2 regions of the Ruegeria sp. ABV3_008 genome follow, and region 1 is predicted to be linked to the other one. Evidence: riboswitches for the same ligand, from Rfam matches in the RefSeq annotation. Region 1 holds a riboswitch; the other holds the start of a gene.
The links. A riboswitch is a leader RNA that binds a small molecule or an ion and turns the genes downstream of it on or off. The one in region 1 is predicted to bind cobalamin.

Region 1 (7,509 bases):
GTCGTCAGGCCGCAGCACAGCTGAAAGAAGACAAAGACGTCGCAAAGCTGTTCGAAGTTCTGGGCCCCCGTTACGCGGAGCGTCAGGGCGGTTATGTCCGCATCCTGAAAGCTGGCTTCCGCTATGGCGACATGGCCCCGATGGCGATCATCGAATTCGTTGATCGTGACGTCGACGCCAAAGGCGCGGCTGACAAAGCCCGCGTTGCAGCCGAAGAGGCCGCAGAAGAATAAGAAAGCCTACAGCTTTCAAAAAAGAACTCCGTGTCCTCGACGCGGGGTTTTTTTGTTTTGCGCATTTGCAAACTGCTTGCATCGGCGCGACCAAAATAGGCTTTCTCATACAGCGACCAGCTTGCCGTCTCGCAATTCCAGTCTGTCCGGGGCAAGCGCATCGCGAAATGCAGGAGAATGGCTGACCAGTAGGATAGCTTGAGGCAGAGATTGCAGGATTTCGAGCAACCGCGCCTCGTTTTTAGTGTCCAGCGCATTGGTCGGCTCATCCAGCAGCAGGGCCTGTGGCTCCATCGCCAGAACCGTTGCCAGCGTGATCAGACGCTTTTCCCCGCCTGACAGTTTATGCGTGGTTCGTTCCTTCAGATGCATGAGGTCGAGATCGCGGAGAACGCGATCCACGATTGCCAAGGCCTCGTCGCGCGTCTTGCCGAGGTTCAGTGGACCAAAGGCAATGTCCTCGGCCACAGTGGGACAGAACAACTGGTCGTCGGGGTCCTGAAAGACAAGGCCGATATGGCGGCGCACGTCATGGAAATCGGCCTCGGCCTGCCTTGGTTTGCCAAAGACGGTCACCATACCCGAGGACGGTCGCTGCAGACCAAGTGTGATACGTAGAAGCGTGGATTTCCCGGCCCCGTTCGGGCCGGTCAGTGACAGGCGTTGTCCGGGCTCCAGCCGCAGGTTTGCGCCGTTCAGAACCGGTGCTTGTCCGGGATAGGCAAAGCAGATGTCGTCCAGCGCGATGAGTGTCATGCGAATTCCACTAGGATCAGGGCGAGGCAGAGGCCTCCAAACCCGGCAGCAAAGACAATATCCCGGCGGGTCAGGCTATAGTCTTGCAGCAACAGCATCTTGCCTGAAAACCCCCGACATTTCATCGCGCCGAGGATGCGCTCGGACCGTTCGATTGCCCGGACCAGCATCATCCCGACCAGGTAGCCGAAGCTACGGTAGGTGTGCCAGTTGGTGCCGGGGCGGAAGCCTCGGACTTTCATCGCGGCGCGGAGGCGTTGATATTCCTCATGTAGGACATCGATGTAGCGGATGGTGAACATCAAAAGATGCACGAGTGTTTCCGGGCAGCGCAGCCGGTGCAGGGCGTGGCCCAGAGTGACAGGCTCCATTGTGCCGACCAGAACCATTACGGTCAGGATCACGGCGTTGGCGGTCAGCGCGATTTCCACGGCTTTCCAGAGCCCCTGCCAGCTGGCTGGAAACCCCCAGATGGTAAACATCGGGTCGCCGGGCATCGTGAAGGGCAGGAGGACCAGCATGAAGATGATGAAACTGTCCATCATCGCCATCCGCTTGAGCATTTTGTGCCAAGGCAGTCGGGATAGCACCAGTAGAGCCAGCGCGATCATCAACGCCGCCGCAAGCGCGGGCAGGGCGGATAGGGAGACCACAACGACCGCAAACAAAACAGACATGACGATGCGCACGCGCGGATCAAGCGAGGTAATCAACCCTCGTTGACCGATCGTGCCAGCCTCGGCCAGCGTCCGTTCCTGTAGTTCCAGTACGTGTGCCATCAGCCTGCGAGTTTCCTCCGCGCCGCGAGGTAGAAGCCCAGCCCGAAGAGGCCAAAGATGTATCCGATGCCGCCCAGAATGGTCTGGAGGTCGTTATGTTCGCGATAGGCGGCGATTTCCCGGCGCAGGGGGCGTATTTCGTCACGCACGGCGGCCGCAATGGCCTGACGTTCCTCATCGCTGAGGGAGGCCACTTTGACACCACCCGAGGCAGGCGCTGGCGACGCTGACGGCGTGTTCTGGACGGCGACGCCCATGATCTTGGCGACGTCCTCGACGGGCATGGTGACCTCGGCCACGTGACCGGCGCCAAGGTCGGCAAAGAAGGTATGGGCGACGGGTGCGGTGGGTGTGTAGATGAAGAACCCGTCGGCGTCGGTCGTGGCTCGACCCAGCTCGACCCCGTTTGGATCGGTCACGACGACCTCGGTATCGGTCGCCATGGTGCCGTTGGAGAAGCCGATTTCCCCTTCGATCGCATCGCCGGACGCAAAGACTCCGGCAATCACCTTATGGGCCAGCGCGGGCAGAGGGGCCGCGCATAGGGCCAGGATGAGCGCAATCTTTCTCATGTGGCGGGCCTTGTCAGGAACAGTTCAGGTTTGACTTTTCGCGCGAGAAGAACGGCAAATCCGGTCAGGACGGCCTCGACTATCATAACCGGGATGTGGGCAAAGAAGACCAGCTTGGCGGCAGGGAGGAATTCGTCCCCTGAAAGGGCCAATGAAATGCCCACCATGACGGTCGTGGCTGCAATGGCAAAGGCACCACCTATGCCACCCCAAATCGCTCCATGGACCGGCGAACCGCGCCCGATCAGGGGGCGGAACAGCAGCCCCGCCAGAACGGCCGGAAAGGCGATGTTAAGCGTATTGATCCCCAGCACCGTAAGCCCGCCGAAGCCGAAAAAGACTGCCTGCAGGAGCAGACCCACAAACAGGGCCGGGAAGGCGGCCCAGCCAAGCAAAAGCCCGGCCAGACCGTTGAGGATCAGATGCACCGACGACGGCCCAATCGGCACGTGGATCAGAGAGGCCACGAAGAAACTGGCCGCTAGCACCCCTGCTGTGGGGATGCGGTCCAGATCCAGCGACCTGAGGCCCATTGCGACCCCACCAGCGGCGGCAACGGCTCCGCCGATGACCACCGGGTTGGACAGGGCTCCGTCGACGATGTGCATCTGTGGTTACTCCATGTCCCAGGCGCGGATCCAGATCACCGCGTCCTGGCTCAGCTCTTTGCCTTCATGTTCGGTTTCAGGACCAGCGCCCAGGGCGGCAAAGCCCCAGTAACCAGCTTTCGGGACACCGAAGGAGAAATAGCCATTCGCGTCGGAAAGGGCGACAACAGCACCACCCGGCATCGGCGAAACAGTGGGATCGGACGAGGCTTGGCTGTCGAAACTGGGTTTGGCGGCCATATATTCGATCTCGATCTCAGCGCCGGCAACCGGTTCGCCATTTGCCAGAACCTGACCGGTGAAGGTCGAGCCTGCGATGATGTTGTAGGGCTTGTTCAGCGGTACGATCTCAGTCGCCAGACCTGCAGGGTTCATCCAATCGGTCGGCAGTTCGTTGCGGTTCAGGAACGCCTTGGTGATCTGCTGGATATAAATATCCTCGGCCTCTTCGTAGTAGGGCTGAGGCACAGTGACCATTACGTAGTCGCCCGAACGCTTGACCGGAACAGATCCCTGGAAGGCCGCACCTTCGTTCTCTGGGCTCGAAAAGCGGATGGGTTCCAGCGTGTCCAGCAGGTCGGTCTTTTCGCCGTTGTGGATCACATAGAATTCCTGCGGCTTTTCCAGATCCATGACATGGCCGTTTTCAAACGGGTGCCAGAAGATCAACTTGACCGGCACGTCGCCCGGTGCCTCGATCAGCGTGTCCGTGGTGTATTCCAGCAGAAAATGTGCGTGCGCCATCGCTGGAATCGCCAGCGCAGCAGCAGCCGTGCAAAACAGTTTCTTCACAAGGTCTTTCCTTCGTCCTTCGTGCCAACCCCGGCACGTTTCTTGCTTGATATCGAGGTGAACGAGACCATTTGCCCGAAAAGAGGGCATTGGCCCAATGCACACCCCGGCATCGGTGACACACCCCTTCCGAGGGTGTATATCCGGCAGGTCTCCTGACTTGCGGGTCAAAGCATGGGGCTGGCCTTCCCGGGTGGAACCCAGTGGCGTGTCAGCCCTGCTCACCGCCTACAGTTGCGGGGGCAGTTGCGGCATTGGGTGGATCAGAATTCCCCGCACCGCATTCCCTTTTCTCCGGCGAACCCGGAACCGGACATAAGGATGCTGATGACAGAGATTCCCATTACCGGTCAATCTCTATTTCAACCCTTAGCGATAACATCCTGTCGATAGGATCGGGTGTTCTTGTTCTGCCAACCGGGTATCGTTTTTAGCGAAGACGTGCTTGCAAGCGACGACCAGAGAATGCGCGCGTTTACAACGCAATCTGGACATCAGAATCAGATGGATGCATCCTGCGCGGCGTCAGACTCCGGCGTAGCGCGCTTGTGTTCGGCGCCCTATTCCCCACAAGCCCCGGAGGCCCAATGTCTGAGATCAAACAAGGCGACACAGTTCGCATCCACTATACCGGCACGCTGCTGGACGACACCGTCTTTGACAGCTCGGACGGGCGCGATCCGCTGGAATTCGTTGTCGGTTCGGGCCAGATCATTCCCGGCCTCGACAGTGCCATGCCAGGACTGGCGGTTGGCGACAAGAAACGGGTCGAGATTGCCTGTGTCGACGCTTATGGCCCGATCAACCCGGCGATGCGGCAGGACATCCCGCGTGAGGGTATTCCGGATGACATCCCGCTAGAGCCTGGAACCCAGTTGCAGATGCAGACCCCCGACGGTCAGGCGCTGCCTGTTACGGTTGTCGAAGCGAACGAGGCCACGGTGACGCTGGACGCCAATCACCCGCTGGCTGGTCAGGACCTGATTTTCGATATCGAGGTTGTCTCAGTGAACTGAAGGGTTGGGGGATTAGCCCCAAAGCCCGTCAAGCGCTGCGCGGACCTGCGGTTGCGTGAGGAACACGAACAAGACCAGCAATGTGGTCAGCGTCAAAAGCAGAACACGGGCGCGGGGGCTCAGGAACCCCGTTTTCCGTTTGGTCTGGGTGCCACGCGTATTGCTGGCAAGGATCTGGTCGGTTTTGCTCATGCCCATATCCCTGACGCCGAAAGATGGTCAAATCTTGGCGGCGTCTGGGAAAGATATGGTCACATGAAATCCGGCTGTGGCATTCCAAGCACGTGGAAACCGCCATCCACCCGGATGATCTCACCCGAGGTGCAAGCCCCCGCGTCCGAGGTCAGGTAAACCGCTGTGCCGCCGACGGCCTCCAGCGTAGCGTTCGAGCGCATCGGTGCATTCTGGTCGCAGAACTTGTACGTCTTGCGCGCGCCGCCGATTGCAGCCCCAGCCAGGGTCTTCATCGGACCGGGCGAAATCGCGTTCACGCGGATGCCCTCTGGGCCGAGATCGTTGGCAAGATAGCGTGTCGCCGATTCCAGCGCGGCCTTGGCAACGCCCATCACGTTGTAGTTCGGAACCACACGATTCGAGCCCTGATAGGTCAGTGTCAGCAGCGAGCCGCCATTGTCCTTCATCAGCGGATAGGCGCGGCGGGCGACCTCGATGAACGAGTAGGCCGACACATCCATCGAGTGCTTGAAATTGGCCCTTGTGGTGTTCAGAAACCGGCCTGTCAGCTCGTTCTTGTCCGAATAGGCAATCGCGTGGACGACAAAGTCGATGGTGGGCCAGCGTTCGCCCAACTCGCCAAAAGCGCGATCCAGCGAGGCGTCATCGGTGACATCCGCATCCACCATGAAGTCGCTGCCGAGGCTTTCCGCTAATGGCTGCAGACGCTTCCCGAACGCGTCGCCCTGATAGGTGAAAGCCAGCTCAGCCCCTGCTTCATGCATCGCTTTCGAGATACCCCAGGCAATCGACCGGTCATTGGCGACACCCATGATCAGGCCGCGTTTCCCTTTTAGAACTTCCGACATCTCGTTCACCCGTTATACTTTGACAGGATCATGGATCCGTTCGTGCCACCAAAGCCGAAGCTGTTGGTCATGACCGAATCCAAACCTGCATTTTCAACCACTTGAGTTGCAATTTCACCGGGCTGGATGCCTTCGGCTAGTGTGTCGACATTGATCGACGGAGTTATGAAATCATTGTCCAGCATGAGCAGGCAGAAGATCGCCTCAAGCGCGCCAGCCGCGCCCTGTGCGTGCCCGGTCATCGACTTGGTGGATGAGATCGGAGGTACCTGACCTTCGCCGAAGATGCGACGCACGGCTTCAACCTCGCCCACGTCCCCAACCGGGGTCGAGGTGCCGTGCGCGTTGATGTAGCCAACCTTGCGGCCTTCGGGCAGGGTCGACAGCGCTAGGCGCATCGCGCGCTCACCGCCTTCGCCGGATGGGGCCACCATGTCATGACCGTCCGAGGTTGCGGCGTAGCCGGTCACCTCGGCGTAGATCTTGGCACCGCGCGCCAGCGCATGGTCCAGATCCTCAAGCACGACAATGCCGCCGCCACCCGAAATCACGAAGCCGTCGCGGTCCTGATCGAACGCACGCGAGGCTTTCTGCGGAGTGTCGTTATACTTCGACGACATCGCGCCCATTGCGTCGAACAGGCAGGACAGGGTCCAGTCCAGCTCCTCGCCGCCACCCGCGAACATCACGTCCTGCTTGCCCAGCATGATCTGTTCCGCCGCGTTGCCGATGCAATGCAGCGAAGTCGAGCACGCCGAGGTGATCGAGTAGTTGATACCCTTGATCTTGTAGGCAGTGGCAAGGTTCGCGGAAATCGTGGAACACATGCATTTCGGCACGGCAAAAGGCCCGATCCGCTTGGTGGCGCCGTTCTTCAGCACCGTCTGATGCGCGGTCAGCATCGCGCTGGTGGACGGTCCGCCGGACCCGGCAACCAGTCCGGTGCGCGGATTGATGACCTGTTCCTCGGACAGCCCGGAATCGGCAATCGCCTGTCCCATCGCGATGTGTGCGTAGGCCGCACCCGGCCCCATGAAGCGCAGGGTGCGTTTATCAACGTGTTCGGACACGTCGATCTTGAGCGACCCGGCGATCTGGCTGCGAAAGCCATGTTCGACCATCTGCTCATTGGCCTCGATGCCGGATTTACCTGCTTTAAGCGAGGCGAGAACCTCTTCGGCATTGTTCCCGATCGAGGAGACGATCCCCAAACCGGTGACGACGACGCGACGCATATGCGTTCTCCTGTGTTCCGTTCTTGTTGGCGTAATGTCCGCTGGCGTCAGCTTTCGGACAGTGCAACCTTCATATCTTTGACTTGGTAAATCACTTCACCATCCGCTTCGACACGGCCATCCGCGACGCCCATGGTCAGACGGCGTGTTTGTACGGCTTTGGTAAAATCAACATAATAGGTCAGCATCTTACGGTCCGGGCGGACCATGCCGGTAAGTTTGACTTCGCCCACGCCCAACGCATAGCCACGCCCCTGCCAGCCACGCCAGCCCATGTTGAATCCCGTCAGCTGCCATAGGCCATCCAGACCCAAGCAGCCCGGCATGATAGGGTTGCCGGGGAAATGGCAGTCAAAGAACCAAAGATCAGGCGTGATGTCGAATTCTGCGACAACATGGCCTTTGCCATGTGCGCCTCCGTCACCCGAAACATCGGTGATCCGGTCCATCATCAGCATCGGAGGGGCAGGCAATT
Region 2 (7,509 bases), on a different contig from region 1:
CCCAAAGGCCGCACCGTAGAGGCTACCTAGATCGCAAGCGCCTGGTTGTAACGACGCGCCAATTGGTCCGGGGTCGCGGCCCTGCCATTCCGCAGGCAGACCAAAAGCCGCCACGACCCGCGCCATGCGGCGTGTGTCGGACGTGAAGACCTTCGCAAACCACGTGGCCAGAGCAATCAAGTGATCAATGGCCTCGGCCTCGGAGACGACGCGTCCCGTCTGTGCCCCATCTGCGCGCAGGATCAGCCCATCGGCGGAACGCTCCACCCGGATATCGGCCGAGTCCGCCGCCAGCAAGCGCTCCGGTCCCGTGTCGATGGCAAAGCCGAACTTGGCCGGTAGCGCGGGCAACTCGTTCAGGCGGTCGATCAATTCCTGCGTCAGCCGCGCGGTCAGATCGCCCGGCTGGTAGAGCGGTGAGACCAGAATGTTGCGCCGGACCTCAATACCCGGCTCCGCGTCCAACAGCCCAAGCGCGGATAGCTCGGACAGAAATGCCTGGTGTTCACTTTCCTGCACGCCACGCAACTGCAGGTTCGCACGGTTGGTCAGGTCGATTGTGCCGTTGCCGAATTGCTGGGCCAGTTCACACAGACCAAGCGCTTGTGGCGCGGTCAGCCGCGCCAGCCGAGGGCGCACGCGCACCACCAGCCCATCTCCAGACATCATCGGTCGGTGGGCGCCGGGGCACCAACCTTGGACGACTGGTTTTGGGGTGGGCGCGCTCATCCCAGCCCCCCCAGGTCCGCCCGGATCGAGTTGCGCCGGGTGTTCCACAAGCCGGCATCCAGCAGCGCGCGGAACCGGTCCTGCATGGCCTGATGGGCCTGCGGATTGGCCTGTTGCAGGAAAGCATCCACATCTTCATCGCCCAGCGTGGCATCGTGGTAGATGTCGAATAGATGCGGCGCAACGGTACCCGACAGATGCGCAAACGAGGCCATGTGATCCAATGTCGCGGCGATCTCGGCCGCGCCGCGGAAGCCGTGGCGTTGCATCCCGGCGATCCAGTCAGGATTGGCAGCGCGGGCATGGACAACGCGGCTGATCTCTTCCGGCAGGGTACGGGCGCGTGGATTTTCGGGATTGGTGTTGTCCAGGTGATACAGCTGCGCGGTGCCACCCGTGGCCTTCTTGGCGGCGGCAAAACCGGCCTCATGCGTGGCGTAGTCATTGGCCAGCAGCAGGTCTGTTTCGGTCAGGTCCTGCAGGTGAACAAAACTGTCAGCATGCGCCACGCGTTGGGTGATGCCCGCCTTGTCCTGAACGATATTCTCGCCCTCCAGCGCAAAAGAGCTGGCCTCAAGCCATGCCTCACCTGCCTGTGCGCGGGCCTCGTCGGTATAGACCTCGGATAGTTGGGTCATGTTGACGCCATAGCTGCCGGGGGCGGGGCCGAATACGCGGGCCGACGGGGCCTGACCGGCATAGGGGTTCCAGTCGGTCGCCTCATCCCGCGCCGCCAACGCGCGGATGGCCTGACAGTAAAGCGCCGAGAGGGTTGGGAAGACGTCCCGGAACAGGCCCGAGACGCGCAGCGTCACATCCAGGCGCGGGCGGCTGAGGTCGGTTATCGGCAGCACTTCGATCCCCGAGACCCGTTCCGAGCCCTTATCCCAGACCGGTTTCACGCCCAGCAAGTGCAAAGCCATGGCGAATTCCTCGCCCGCCGTGCGCATGGTGGCCGAGCCCCATAGGTCAACGATCAGCCCCTTGGGATAGTCGCCTTCTTCCTGAAGGTGACGGCGGACCAGTTCCTCGGCCAGCTTGACGCCTTGGGTGTAGGCCGCCCGCGTCGGCACCGAGCGGGGGTCGGTGGTATAAAGGTTCCGCCCTGTTGGCAGAACATCCGAGCGACCGCGATAAGGGGAACCGGACGGCCCGGCCTCGATCCGTTTCCCGGCCAGCGCGTCGATAAGAGCGGTCCGTTCCGCATGGGCCGAAGGCGAAGGGTCGAAAGTGCTGGAAACCTCAGGCGCGCGGCCATAGATATGCAGTCCGTCGCCAAACTGGCTTTCTTTGATGTCGCAAACAAAGCGGTCGATTCGGGTTACCGCCTCGGCAGTGCAGGTGGCCTGATCGAGGCCCAGATCGCTCTCCAACCCGATGGCCTGTGCCTCGTCGCGGATATCTTCCTGAAGGCGGTCGCGGCGTTTGGGATCAAGTCCGTCGGCATTCGAGAACTCATCGAGCAGAGATTCCAGCCGCACCATGCGATCCGGAGTGCCGCTTTCCTTCATCGGGGGCGGGATATGGCCCAGCGTTACGGCTCCGATCCGGCGCTTGGCTTGCGCGGCCTCGCCTGGGTCGTTGACGATGAAGGGGTAGATCACTGGCAAGTCGCGGATCAGCGCCTCGGGCCAGCAATTCGCCGACAGAGCAACGGACTTGCCCGGAAGCCATTCCAGAGTGCCATGTGCGCCGATATGGATCAGCGCGTCTGCGCCCAGCCCTTTGCGGAGCCACAAATAAAACGCGACGTAGCTATGGCGCGGGGTGCGAGACAGGTCGTGGTAGTCGTCATCGCGCAGCTCGGGCGTGCCGCGTTCGGGTTGTAGTGCAACCAGCGCGTTGCCGCGACGCAAGGCGGTGAAGTGGAACGCGCCCTCGGTAAAGATCGGGTCGTCCTCGGGCTTACCCCAAACGGTTTGGAGATCGGCGCGCAGTGGCTCGGGCAGGTCTGCCAAGGCTACCTGGTAGTCTTCCAGAGGCCATGAGATGCGCGCGTCTAGCAGGGTTTCAGCAATCGGCTCGGCCGGTGCGGTGCTGTAGCCCTCGGCCTGAAGATCGGTCAGCATCGCCTCGGCCGAGGCCAGAGCGTCCAGACCCACCGCGTGCGCCATTTGCCAGTCTTTGCCAGGATAGGTCGACAGCACCAGCGCGGGCACCTGATCCGCCTTGGGTTTGTCATGCAGGGTCAGCCAGCCGGTGACACGGTCGATAATCGCTTCGATCCGCTCTTGCTCAGCCCGGTGGGCAAAGCGGGAATATTCCAGATGCGGGTCACGTTTGCCCGGTTCTTTGAACGAGGCAATGCCCGCCGAAATGCGCCCGTCCACTTCGGGCAGCACCACATGCATGGCGAGATCAGCGGGGGAAAGGCCCCGTTCGGCCTCGGCCCAAGCCTTGCGGCGGGACGTGGCGAGGGCCATCTGAAACACGGGCACGCCCGCCGCGTCCAAAGGGGATGTACCCGACGCGCCTTTGCCCGAGAAGGAGGTGGCATTGATGATCGCCGAAGGTTTCAGCGTGACGATGTTGTCACGCAGCCATTCAGCGGCAGCAGGAGCTTTGAGGGAGGGGGCGAAGAGGCCCACCGCCTCGAACCCGCGACCCCGCAAGCTGCGGATCACGGTGGCGACAGGGGCCGTGTCCACCGAGGTCAAATAGGCGCGATAGAAGGTGACGACGATACGTTTTGCGTCGCCCGCAAAGGCAGTCTCAACCGGGATCACGCCGCGATCAGGACACCACGCGCCGGATTCGGGCAGAGTTTTGGCCCCCATAACCGGGCCGGCATAAAGCCCCGCCGCCAATGCCATCTGCGCCAAGGCGGCCTGTGCCGCGACTTCGCCGCCTGTGTCGCAGAGATGTGCCAGACGGCGCAGGGTCGAGACGGGCAGGGTGGAATAGTCATCCAGCCGCGGGTCCTCACGCCCGTCGGCGGGTAGGACGGCCAACGCGATGCCCTTGGCCTTCGCCAGCGACAGCACTTGCTGCAGCCCGTAAGCCCAGTAAGGCACGCCGCCAATCAGGCGGATCAGAATGCCCTTGGCGCCCTCCAGCGTCTGCTCCACGTAGGTGTCGACGGACAGAGGATGTTTCAACGCCGTCAGGTTCGCCAACCGCATCGTGGGCATACGCCCATCCGGCCCGCCACCGCGATGCCAGCCCGCCGCGAAAGCGCCAAGGTCGCTGTCCGAGAAGGACAGCACCACCAAATCCGCCGGGCTCTGGCCCAGATCGGTTGGGGTTTCCGTTTCTTCTAACCCGTGGCTTTCGCGGAAGACGACGTGCATAGGTCTTACTCGGCGGCCTCGGTTACACCCGCGAGGATATCGCGGATTTCTCCTTCTTTGATGTCGTCATGCTCGGCGATCACCACCATGCGCGAGCGGCGGTCTTCACCGGGCTCCCACGGACGGTCATACTGGTGACGCACACGAGCACCCACGGCCTGCACCAGCAGGCGCATCGGTTTGCCTTGAACGGCGGCATAGCCTTTGACGCGCAGGATGTTCAGCTCATTGGCCAGACGCTCGATCTTGGCGACCAGATCGGCAGGATCGGATTGTTCCGGCAGATCAACGATGATGCTTTCGAAATCGTCATGTTCGTGATCGTGGTGACCATCGTGATGGCTGGGCCGCGCGTCCATGTCGTCTTCTGCAGCCGCTTCCAGCCCCAGAACGACACGTACATCCACGGCGCCTTCGGCCACTTCGACAACGGGCAGCGGGCGAGGGGCCTCGGCGGCGATGATCTCTTTGGCTTTTGCAACGCCTTCGGGACCGGCCAGATCGGGCTTGGTCAGCAGGATGATGTCGGCGCAGGAAATCTGATCCTCAAACACCTCGGAAAGGGGCGTTTCATGGTCGATCGAATCGTCGGCCAGGCGCTGAGCGTCCACGGCTTCGACATTCGGCGCAAAGCGACCGGCGGCGACGGCCTCGGCATCGGCCAGCGCGATCACGCCATCAACGGTGATTTTGGAACGGATATCGGGCCAGTCGAACGCCTTCAGCAACGGCTTGGGCAGGGCGAGGCCAGAAGTTTCGATCAGGATGTGATCGGGGCGCGGCTCCAGCGCCATCAGGGCTTCGATAGTCGGGATGAAATCATCGGCCACGGTGCAGCAGATGCAACCGTTCGCCAGTTCCATGATGTTTTCCGCCGGACAATCCGGGATCGCGCAGGATTTCAGGATATCGCCGTCGACGCCAACATCGCCGAACTCATTGACCACAACGGCCAGACGCTTGCCCTGCGGGTTCTGCATAAGGTGCTTGACGAGAGTTGTTTTGCCCGAGCCCAAAAAGCCAGTGATCACAGTGACGGGGAGTTTCTCAAGATTGCTCATTTCAGGGCTCCAATCGGGGGAATGCGGGCTGCGCAGTTTTTGCGGAAATGTTCGGGGCGTTCGCGCCATTTGACCAAGCCGTCTTCGGTCGCGAGGTACTTGGTGGCACCGTCAACGATCACGTCGACATGGTCTGTTTCGTTCAGGTGCTCATAGACGAAGGTCCAGCGATCCGGGCCGCCGCGCAGCACGATGGAACAGCCCTCGTTGCAGTTCGACAAGCATTCCACGGCTTTAAGGGTAATCCCTTCCGGCAGCTCCGCCTGTTCAAGCGCCTTGTGCAACAGGGTGCCGGGGCGTTTCTCATCGTCTTCAACGGGCAGCCCGCGACGACAGGTTGTGCAAACCAGCAATTCGACCGGAGCGGTCTCGGTCATGTCTCTCATCCCCCCAAATCCTCATCGTGGGGGACGGGGTTTCATGCGGGTCCCTTGACCCGACACCGGAACACCCCGTCCGGTTTCATCTTCGGGCGCTGGCAGGTCTCCCGGCTTGCGGATGTCAGAGTTGTCCTCTGTCGGATGTCCCGCCTTCCCGGCTTTGCGCCAGTGGCTTGGGCACCCTCTCCGGTCACGGTCGCGGGGGCGGCTGCGTTTGGCGGAAAACCCGTTGACGCATTCCCTTTTCATCTGTTCTCACAGACACCAACATGAGGCTCATGCGGCACGCACCCGCAGCTTGTCAAGCGCGATGCAGCTCAGACCGCTGCGGCACGTTGAAAAGCGACCTGCCAGCGTCGCTAGGCGGCATGAACAGGGCGCTGATGCATGGTCGCATGGCCTCAAATCGCAAACGGAGGCGAAATCCATGAAAGTAGGTTTTATCGGGCTTGGGAATGTGGGCGGCAAGCTGTCAGGGTCATTGCTGCGCAATGGAATCGACCTGACGGTTCATGACCTAAGTTCCGATTTGGTTGAGGCCTTTGTCGCGCAAGGGGCCAAAGCGGCTGAAAGCCCGGCACAGATGATGCGCGATTGCGATGCCGTGATCACCTGCCTGCCTTCGCCTGCGGCCTCGGACGCGGTGATGCAAGAGATGCTGCCTGAGGTCGGCCCCGGTAAAATCTGGATGGAGATGTCCACCACTGACGAGGCCGAGGTCAAGCGGTTGGGTGCATTGGTTCTGGAGCGCGGAGGGGCCGCCGTCGATTGCCCTGTTTCGGGTGGCTGTCACCGCGCAGCGACGGGCAATATCTCGATCTTCGCTGGCTGCGATCGCGACACCTTCGAACGCATTCTGCCCTTCCTTACGACCATGGGGCGGCGCGTTCTGCACACCGGAGAGCTCGGCTCGGCCTCGGTTCTGAAGGTGTTGACCAACTATCTGGCGACGGCCAATCTGATCACCTGTGCCGAAGCGCTGGTCACCGCCAAGGCCGCCGGGATGGATTTGAACACCACCTATGAGGCCATCAAAATCTCGTCGGGGACATCGTTCGTGCACGAAACCGAAAGCCAGGTGATCCTGAACGGTTCGCGCGATATTTCGTTTACGATGGATTTGGTGAAAAAGGATATCGGCCTCTTTCAGGACGTCGCCGACCGCGCCGGTGTTCCGCTGGAAATCAATCCGGTGATGATCAAGATCTTTGAGGATGGCATCGCCCGGTTTGGCGAGCGTGAGCTGTCGCCAAACATCATAAAACGTCTGGAAGAGGCCACAGGCCTGGACATCCGCGCACCGGGTTTTCCTACGGAAATGCAGGACGATGAGCCGGAAGAACCAGGTTACGAGGTTGTGCCTCAGGGGCGTTCCTCGTGAAAACTGAATTCCGGAGCCGGTATTTAGAGGAGGGGGATGTGGAGGCGAGTACCGGAATCGAACCGGTGTACACGGATTTGCAATCCGCTGCGTCACCACTCCGCCAACTCGCCTTTTCAAGTAAAATCAAATACTTGCCGTGGTGTGGTGGGCGTTTTAGCAGCTTTCATCGGGGGCGTCCAGAGGATTGCCGTCGATTTTGGGCCGCAAATCAATATTTGTAAGACCCGGTCTAAACGGATCGTGAACCAGGCTTGCGGCATCTGGGCCGTTGTCGAGTCAGGTCGAGTATGGCACAAGCCAATTACCCAAGGGATTGAAAAGAGAGATCAGATGTCAGATTTCGCAGCCCGGCGCCGCACCATGGTTGATACGCAGGTAAGACCCTCGGATGTGACCAAGTTTCCAATCATCGACGCGATGCTGTCCGTTCCGCGTGAAAGCTTTGTGCCAACGGCGCAGCGCGAAGCGGCCTATGTCGAAGGGTTGATCGATCTGGGCAACAACCGCTGCATTCTTGAGCCGCGCACTCTAGCCAAGATGTTGGATGCGCTGAATATCTCGAATGACGAAATGGTCCTCGATATCGCGTCGGCCTACGGTTATTCGACCGCAATCGCCGCGCGGATGGCGCAGTTGGTGGTGGGCGTCGAATCCGACGAACATCT

Region 2: it holds a riboswitch for cobalamin, as region 1 does, so the genes downstream of both, ACXAH8_RS00320 (DUF1636 family protein) here and ACXAH8_RS11930 (DUF4198 domain-containing protein) in region 1, are expected to answer to the same signal.

The regions. Positions count from the first base shown of each region.
Region 1 covers NZ_JBSWYP010000006.1:70,106-77,614, reverse strand. The annotation lists gene rplQ (50S ribosomal protein L17) at 1-233, shown strand, start outside; gene ACXAH8_RS11950 (energy-coupling factor ABC transporter ATP-binding protein) at 339-989, opposite strand; gene cbiQ (cobalt ECF transporter T component CbiQ) at 986-1,768, opposite strand; gene ACXAH8_RS11940 (Ig-like domain-containing protein) at 1,768-2,340, opposite strand; gene cbiM (cobalt transporter CbiM) at 2,337-2,948, opposite strand; gene ACXAH8_RS11930 (DUF4198 domain-containing protein) at 2,955-3,740, opposite strand; cobalamin riboswitch at 3,869-4,069, opposite strand; gene ACXAH8_RS11925 (FKBP-type peptidyl-prolyl cis-trans isomerase) at 4,328-4,756, shown strand; gene ACXAH8_RS11920 (hypothetical protein) at 4,769-4,948, opposite strand; gene ACXAH8_RS11915 (enoyl-ACP reductase FabI) at 5,008-5,799, opposite strand; gene fabB (beta-ketoacyl-ACP synthase I) at 5,805-7,034, opposite strand; gene fabA (bifunctional 3-hydroxydecanoyl-ACP dehydratase/trans-2-decenoyl-ACP isomerase) at 7,082-7,509, opposite strand, start outside.
Region 2 covers NZ_JBSWYP010000001.1:60,907-68,415, forward strand. The annotation lists gene cobG (precorrin-3B synthase) at 1-729, opposite strand, end outside; gene cobN (cobaltochelatase subunit CobN) at 726-4,019, opposite strand; gene cobW (cobalamin biosynthesis protein CobW) at 4,025-5,080, opposite strand; gene ACXAH8_RS00320 (DUF1636 family protein) at 5,077-5,457, opposite strand; cobalamin riboswitch at 5,541-5,744, opposite strand; gene ACXAH8_RS00325 (NAD(P)-dependent oxidoreductase) at 5,771-6,841, shown strand; tRNA gene ACXAH8_RS00330 (tRNA-Cys) at 6,881-6,954, opposite strand; gene ACXAH8_RS00335 (protein-L-isoaspartate O-methyltransferase family protein) at 7,175-7,509, shown strand, end outside.